One region of the Paenibacillus sp. BIC5C1 genome, then DNA from elsewhere that is predicted to be linked to it. Evidence: riboswitches for the same ligand, from Rfam matches in the RefSeq annotation. Region 1 holds a riboswitch; the other holds the start of a gene.

Region 1 (3,155 bases):
TGGCAATGATCTTACCAATAGCTACCATCGCTTCTTCGTTCATACCACGGGAAGTTGCTGCAGGTGTACCGATACGGATACCGCTCGTTACAAATGGGCTGGTTGGATCAAACGGAATTGCATTTTTGTTCACGGTAATGCCGATGGAATCAAGTACATGCTCGGCTTCTTTACCTGTGATATTCACGCTGCGTGTGTCGATCAGCATCAAGTGGTTGTCTGTACCACCGGATACGATGTTCAATCCTTCAGCGATCAATGTTTCAGCCAGAACCTGTGCGTTTTTCACGACATTCTCTGCATACGTTTTGAACGAAGGTTGCAATGCTTCACCGAATGCTACCGCTTTGGAAGCAATCACGTGCATCAAAGGTCCACCTTGGGAACCCGGGAATACCGCTTTATCAATCGCTGCTGCCCAAGCTTTGCGGCACAGAATCATACCACCACGAGGTCCACGCAGCGTTTTGTGTGTAGTTGTCGTTACGAAATGCGCATGTGGAACCGGGCTTGGATGCAAACCAGCAGCAACCAGTCCTGCGATGTGAGCCATATCCACCATGAACAAAGCGCCTACATCATTGGCGATGGAAGCCAGCTTTTCAAAATCAATGGTACGCGGATATGCACTTGCACCTGCAACGATCATACGAGGGCGATGTTTAAATGCCGCTTTGCGCACTTCATCATAATCAATCAGGAATGTATCTTCTTGTACACCGTATGCCACGAAATTGTACAGCAAACCGGAAGCGTTAACCGGGCTACCATGTGTGAGGTGTCCGCCATGTGCAAGGTTCATACCCAGAACGGTATCACCTGGTTTCAGAGCCGCAAGGTATACTGCCATGTTCGCTTGTGCACCGGAGTGAGGTTGAACATTCACATGTTCTGCTCCAAACAATTCTTTGGCACGATCACGCGCGATATCTTCTACGATATCAACATGCTCACAACCACCGTAGTAACGTTTGCCCGGATATCCTTCAGCGTACTTGTTGGTAAGTACAGATCCCATTGCCTCGATAACCGCTTCGCTTACGATGTTCTCAGACGCGATCAGCTCAATGTTGTTTTGTTGACGTTTCAGTTCAAGATTCATCGCTTCCAGTACTGCCGGGTCATTCTTGCGCAATTGTTCCATGATTAAATTCCTCCCAGGTATAAGTGAAGTTATAAAGCGAAACTACAGTGGTTACACTCCTGACTTCGATTGCATCACCATCTTCCGATCGCTGTTATCCCCAGATTTTTCTGAACTCCCTTATAATAAGGGGGAAATCATGGGGATAGCGTATGCTTCCGATGTAGCTTTCCTTCGGAAAGCTTTCAGGCGAACGCTTCGCTTCTTCAGATTGGTGTTGCACTCTCCGTTTTCGTGTAAAGTCTAATTTGGCTTTATATAGGTTGAAGATATCAGTCACAAAATGTCGAATCTGGTTGCTCTTCCATACGATACACTGCACGCTCGCCGCCAATCAACTTTGGACGAGTCAACGCTGTAGTTACACGGGCATCACCGATGTAGCGGAGTCCTGTGCGGAAGGGTACTGCCACATGCCGCAAGTGCATGCCAATCATCGTCTCCCCAATATCCAGTCCCGCATGGGCCTGCACATGTTCAGCCAGGCATGGATCGGTCAGCGAGCGATACGCTGCGGATGCCATGGAACCGCCTGCTTTGGGCACAGGTACTGCACCCACTTCAGTCAATCCAAGCCGTGTAAGCAGAGAACGCTCCATAACCAGTGCACGGTTCAGGTGCTCACAGCATTGGAATACAACATCAAAACCAAACTCCTGCTGCACCTCACGTATACCCGCAAGAAGCTGCTGCGCTACTTCAACCGCACCGCTTGTACCAATCCGTTTGCCTGCAACTTCACTTGTACTTGTTCCGATCACAACGATCTGTCCAGTTCCAAGCTGTCCGGCAAGCGCCAGTTCACGCAGAATGGATGCGGTCTGTTCATGCAATCCGGGTTGTTCCGAATCTAACTCAATAGTCATCCTATCGCCTCCCGATAAAATCATGCCCGGCTTCCTCTTGGCTGCCCTTGGTATTCTTGCATGGCATTTCAGGTACTATTATAGCGAATAATCAGATGAAAGACGAAAAAAAGAGCAGTCTGCGGGTAACGCAGAATTGCTCTTTTGCCCAGGCGACCGGCCGTTTGTTCCGGTGCTCCATCGTGGTTATGTCCACTTCGTCGCCAGTTACACCGGATCCCTGTTTTCCCATCCATCATAAAACAACCTGCGTTTAAAATCAACGGGTAATTCACATCCCGTGTACGTTTTTTATATCGTAATCCACTGGTAGCTCGTATGATTAAACGAATCCAATTAACCCAGCTTGTCCAAAAGTCTGTCGAGCGCGGTCCGAATCTCTGCCGCAGCTATGTTGTAATCATCGCGACTGCCGCCAAACGGGTCGGAAATATCAAAGCTCGGAATCCGCTGTCTGATCTCGATTGCCCGTTCACGTTCAGATGCCAAAATCTCCTGACCTAGCGCACGTTTCATCTCCAATGTCGCAAACAGGCTGTCCAGTTCCTGAAGATCATTCAGGACTTGTTCGTCATTTTCCACATACTCTTTCAAGGTATAGGTCTTGTGTACAGAGTCGGGAAAAACCTGCATGACATGCTGTTTATGACTGCGTGTCAACGTGAGAATCAGATCGGCCCAACCGACCAGGTTGGAGCTAAGGAGCGTCGAATGAGGTGGTCCATCAACGTTGTGATCCCTTAATACGGCCTCCGCATGACGGGAAATCGGCATGCCCGTTGTTGCGGCTACACCTGCGGAACGAACATCCACCTGAATGCCCCGCTCAGACGCCAGTTTACGTAAAAGTCCCTCCGCCATGGGGCTGCGACATGTATTCCCTGTACATACAAACAAAATATGTTTCATTGTGGTTAGCCTCCCCATTTTGCAAATGTTGTCGAATCATGTTTGAAACACCATCTGAACCAATGATGAATCTCATAACTATATATTGAAGACTGCACTAGGCTGTAATCATGGTTAACGTCGTTTTTTAAAATATAAACAAAAGTCCAAAAGCGAGCAAGATCGCTCCGCCAACCGCTTCCCCGTAATCGCCCATATTTTGGCTCACACGCCGTCCCAACAACAGACCCATAACG
Region 2 (3,155 bases), 3.0 Mb from region 1:
CACGTGAAATATACATATGACTTTGATTTCATCACGTGTTTCCAATCCGCTCCGGTACATAAGGTATTGTACTGCTAATAAAACAAGCAGAATGGCATCATAACGATAGAGAAGAGGTATCTGAATAACGCTAGAAAGGGCCAACGTTCCAAAGATCGCCACAGGAAAAATGCAACTCATCGCCTGATGATAACCGAAATGCAGGAGCTGTACTAAAGGTTTCAAGTTATGTTTATCTCCTTCCTAAGCCTTGTTCATAATAATATAGATATGGTCCGTTTGTAAAAAGAGAAAAAAAGAAATATATATTTTCTTATTTTCAATTCGAGCTGATTCAAAGACAAAACAGGCCCCTCGTCAAATGGAGGGACCTTGTTTTTTGGCTAATTCATTTATGCATTTTCAGATAGCTTGTAGGCAGATTTAATCGTATGTTCGATGAGCGTCGCAATTGTTACAGGACCAACACCGCCCGGTACAGGTGTAATTGCTGAAGAAGGAACAAAGCAAGCTTCGTAGTCCACATCTCCGACGTTGCCTTTGTTATAACCAGCATCAATAACGACAGCACCTGGTTTAATCCAGTCGCCTTTAACAAAGAGCGGTTTGCCCACGGCTGCAATTATGATATCGCCAAGCTTCACGATTTCCTCCAGATTCACGGTTTTGGAGTGGCAAGTCGTCACCGTTGCATTCCGGTTTAGCAGCATGGCTGAGACAGGTTTGCCCAGAATAGGGCTTCTTCCGATGACAACCGCATGTTTGCCCTCGATCTGAATATTGTAGAAATCCAGAATACGCATAATAGCCTGTGGTGTACAGGAAGGGAATTCTGCGTCTCCAAAAGCATTAAGTGCAAAACCGAGGGTCGTTACACCGTCAACGTCCTTCTCGATACTAATGGCATCAAAAGCTGCTCTTTCATCGATGTGATTCGGGACAGGGTGCTGAAGCAAAATACCGTGTACGGAAGGGTCATCATTTAGCTTGTTAATTTCTTGAATTAATTCATCTGTGGTGGTATCCGCAGAAAGAACAACCTTAATGGATTGCACGCCTAAGCGAGCACAAGCATTTCCTTTCATACGTACATAGGTCGCTGAAGAAGGATCATCTCCGACGAGAATTGTAGCGAGACAAGGCTGAATGCCTTTTTCCTTAAGTATGGCAACCTTCGAGGCCATGTCTTCCTTCATAAAGTCCGCTACCGTTTGTCCATTCAAGATCAGTTTGTCAGTACTCATTATCACATCGCCCTTTCAACATAAAAAAGAGGCAAGGAAATAAATATTCCTTACCTCTGCCCAGGCGTACGGCTTATTACAAAACCATATGCTCCCTCACGGTTCACCGTGTTCGCCAGTTACATATGATCGTTTTAAATTGTTTAGATTGATACTACTTGAAAAAGCAGAATTGTTCAATAGTTAATGGATTTGATAACTGTTCTCACTTATGATATATTATTGTTAACCAGTAAACTATTTGCGGTTGAATTAGTGCATTAGATTCATTATTTAAGGTTTTTTTATTATTTATAGGTAAATAAGGAGCGATTGAAGAATGGATTCAAACGATCGATCAAAACAGTTACTGTATGACCAATTTATCCGCTTTTTACATGTATATGAGAATCACAAGGATACGGAAATTGAACATTTTCTAAGTATCGCCCAGCGGGAAAGCATGGACAAAATCCCTCAGCATTTGACCGCGATTCATATGATAGATTGCATTGGCAAGCATGAGCCTATTAACAACACGGGTATTGCCGAGGCGATGAATTTGTCCAAAGCAAGCATTACCAAGATAGGCAACAAACTGCTGGAGGAAGGATTCGTTAAACGTACGAAAATGAATGACAACAAAAAGGAGAGCTATTTCCGGTTGTCACCACAAGGCAAGAAGATCTTTGAACTGCATGAACGTCTGCATGTACTCGAGGCTGAACGGTTTTATCAATCTTTGGACAAATATTCGGAACCTGAGCTGAAAATAATACATCGATTTCTTCAAGACAGCAGCATGGATATGGAGTCCAGATAAACTGAAGGAGAGTGAATAACTTGAGCCTGACAGAATTAATCAGGGAACGCAGAAGTATTCGTAAATGTAATTCAAAACCGGTGGAACAGGAGTTGGTTGTTGAATTGTTGCACAAGGCCACACGGCTTCAACCATCTGTTGAAGCTGGCTCATGGCGTGTTGTGTATGCTGGAACTCCCGAAGCACGCAAACGGTTGGTGGACTGCATGCTGGAACAGATGTCGCAGAGCAAGCTCGGCAAGCTGATTCCAGGTAAATTGCTGGATGTTTTTAAAAAGAGGTTTACCGATATTCCAGCTCACGTCATTGTTATGTCGACTGTAGGACCGGATCGTCTGACCAATGACCGCAATTATGCGGCAGCCTGCGGGATGATGCAGAGCTTCCAACTGCTGGGATGGGAAAAAGGGTTAGGAATGTTGTGGGATACAGAGTCCATGATTCAGAATGAAGGATTTTTCAAAGGCATTGGACTACGTGAGGATGAAAGATTTGTTGGCATTCTTCATATGGGATATTACGACAAAGCGCCAAGAAGCCGGAAAAGAACACCTGCTGAGCAAAAGTGGACTGTATTTCAGGGTCAAACTACGTAGAAGGGGAGGAAGTAAAAATGGAATTAGCCGATCTGCAAGGAGGCATACATAGTCCAAAAGATTTTTTGGATCGACCGGTATCACAGGAGCTAATCCTTGAATTGCTCAATCACGCCGTGTGGGCGCCAAATGATGGACTTCGTGAGCCGTGGCGATTTATTTTTGCCGATAACCGTAATGGGAAACTCATGCAGGGATTACAGGAGCACGCTCCAGCCTATCTTCTGGTCTTGGTAAAGGAAGAGGCGGATTATCATAAGCGGGAAGAGGACTTTGCAGCCGTCTGCTGTCTGATCCAAAATTTCCGTTTGCTTGCCCATGAACAGGGCCTGGGTGTGCGCAGCACGCTGCATGACTGGATGTACGACCGGAATCGTGCTGAAACGTTTGGCGTGTTAGGCAATGAGCGAATTGCTGCGGTTCTGGAATTGGGATATGGTGCCGAACAGCCGGAAGCGAAAGCTGAGATAGCTGAACCTCAGCTTCATTTCGAACTATTGTAGCGGGGAAGAT

The links. Region 1 has a riboswitch for ZMP and ZTP ahead of RS891_RS28860 (TIGR01440 family protein). Riboswitches for the same ligand answer to the same signal wherever they lie in the genome.
Region 2: another riboswitch for ZMP and ZTP. It lies ahead of RS891_RS15210 (bifunctional 5,10-methylenetetrahydrofolate dehydrogenase/5,10-methenyltetrahydrofolate cyclohydrolase); the one in region 1 lies ahead of RS891_RS28860 (TIGR01440 family protein).

The regions. Positions count from the first base shown of each region.
Region 1 covers NZ_CP135922.1:6,418,750-6,421,904, forward strand. Annotated here, with positions in the region: gene glyA (serine hydroxymethyltransferase) at 1-1,144, opposite strand, end outside; gene RS891_RS28860 (TIGR01440 family protein) at 1,417-2,010, opposite strand; ZMP/ZTP riboswitch at 2,150-2,231, opposite strand; gene RS891_RS28865 (low molecular weight protein arginine phosphatase) at 2,347-2,919, opposite strand; gene RS891_RS28870 (manganese efflux pump MntP) at 3,047-3,155, opposite strand, start outside.
Region 2 covers NZ_CP135922.1:3,379,103-3,382,257, forward strand. Annotated here, with positions in the region: gene RS891_RS15205 (DUF817 domain-containing protein) at 1-225, opposite strand, end outside; gene RS891_RS15210 (bifunctional 5,10-methylenetetrahydrofolate dehydrogenase/5,10-methenyltetrahydrofolate cyclohydrolase) at 393-1,244, opposite strand; ZMP/ZTP riboswitch at 1,296-1,377, opposite strand; gene RS891_RS15215 (MarR family transcriptional regulator) at 1,564-2,046, shown strand; gene RS891_RS15220 (nitroreductase family protein) at 2,058-2,642, shown strand; gene RS891_RS15225 (nitroreductase family protein) at 2,660-3,145, shown strand.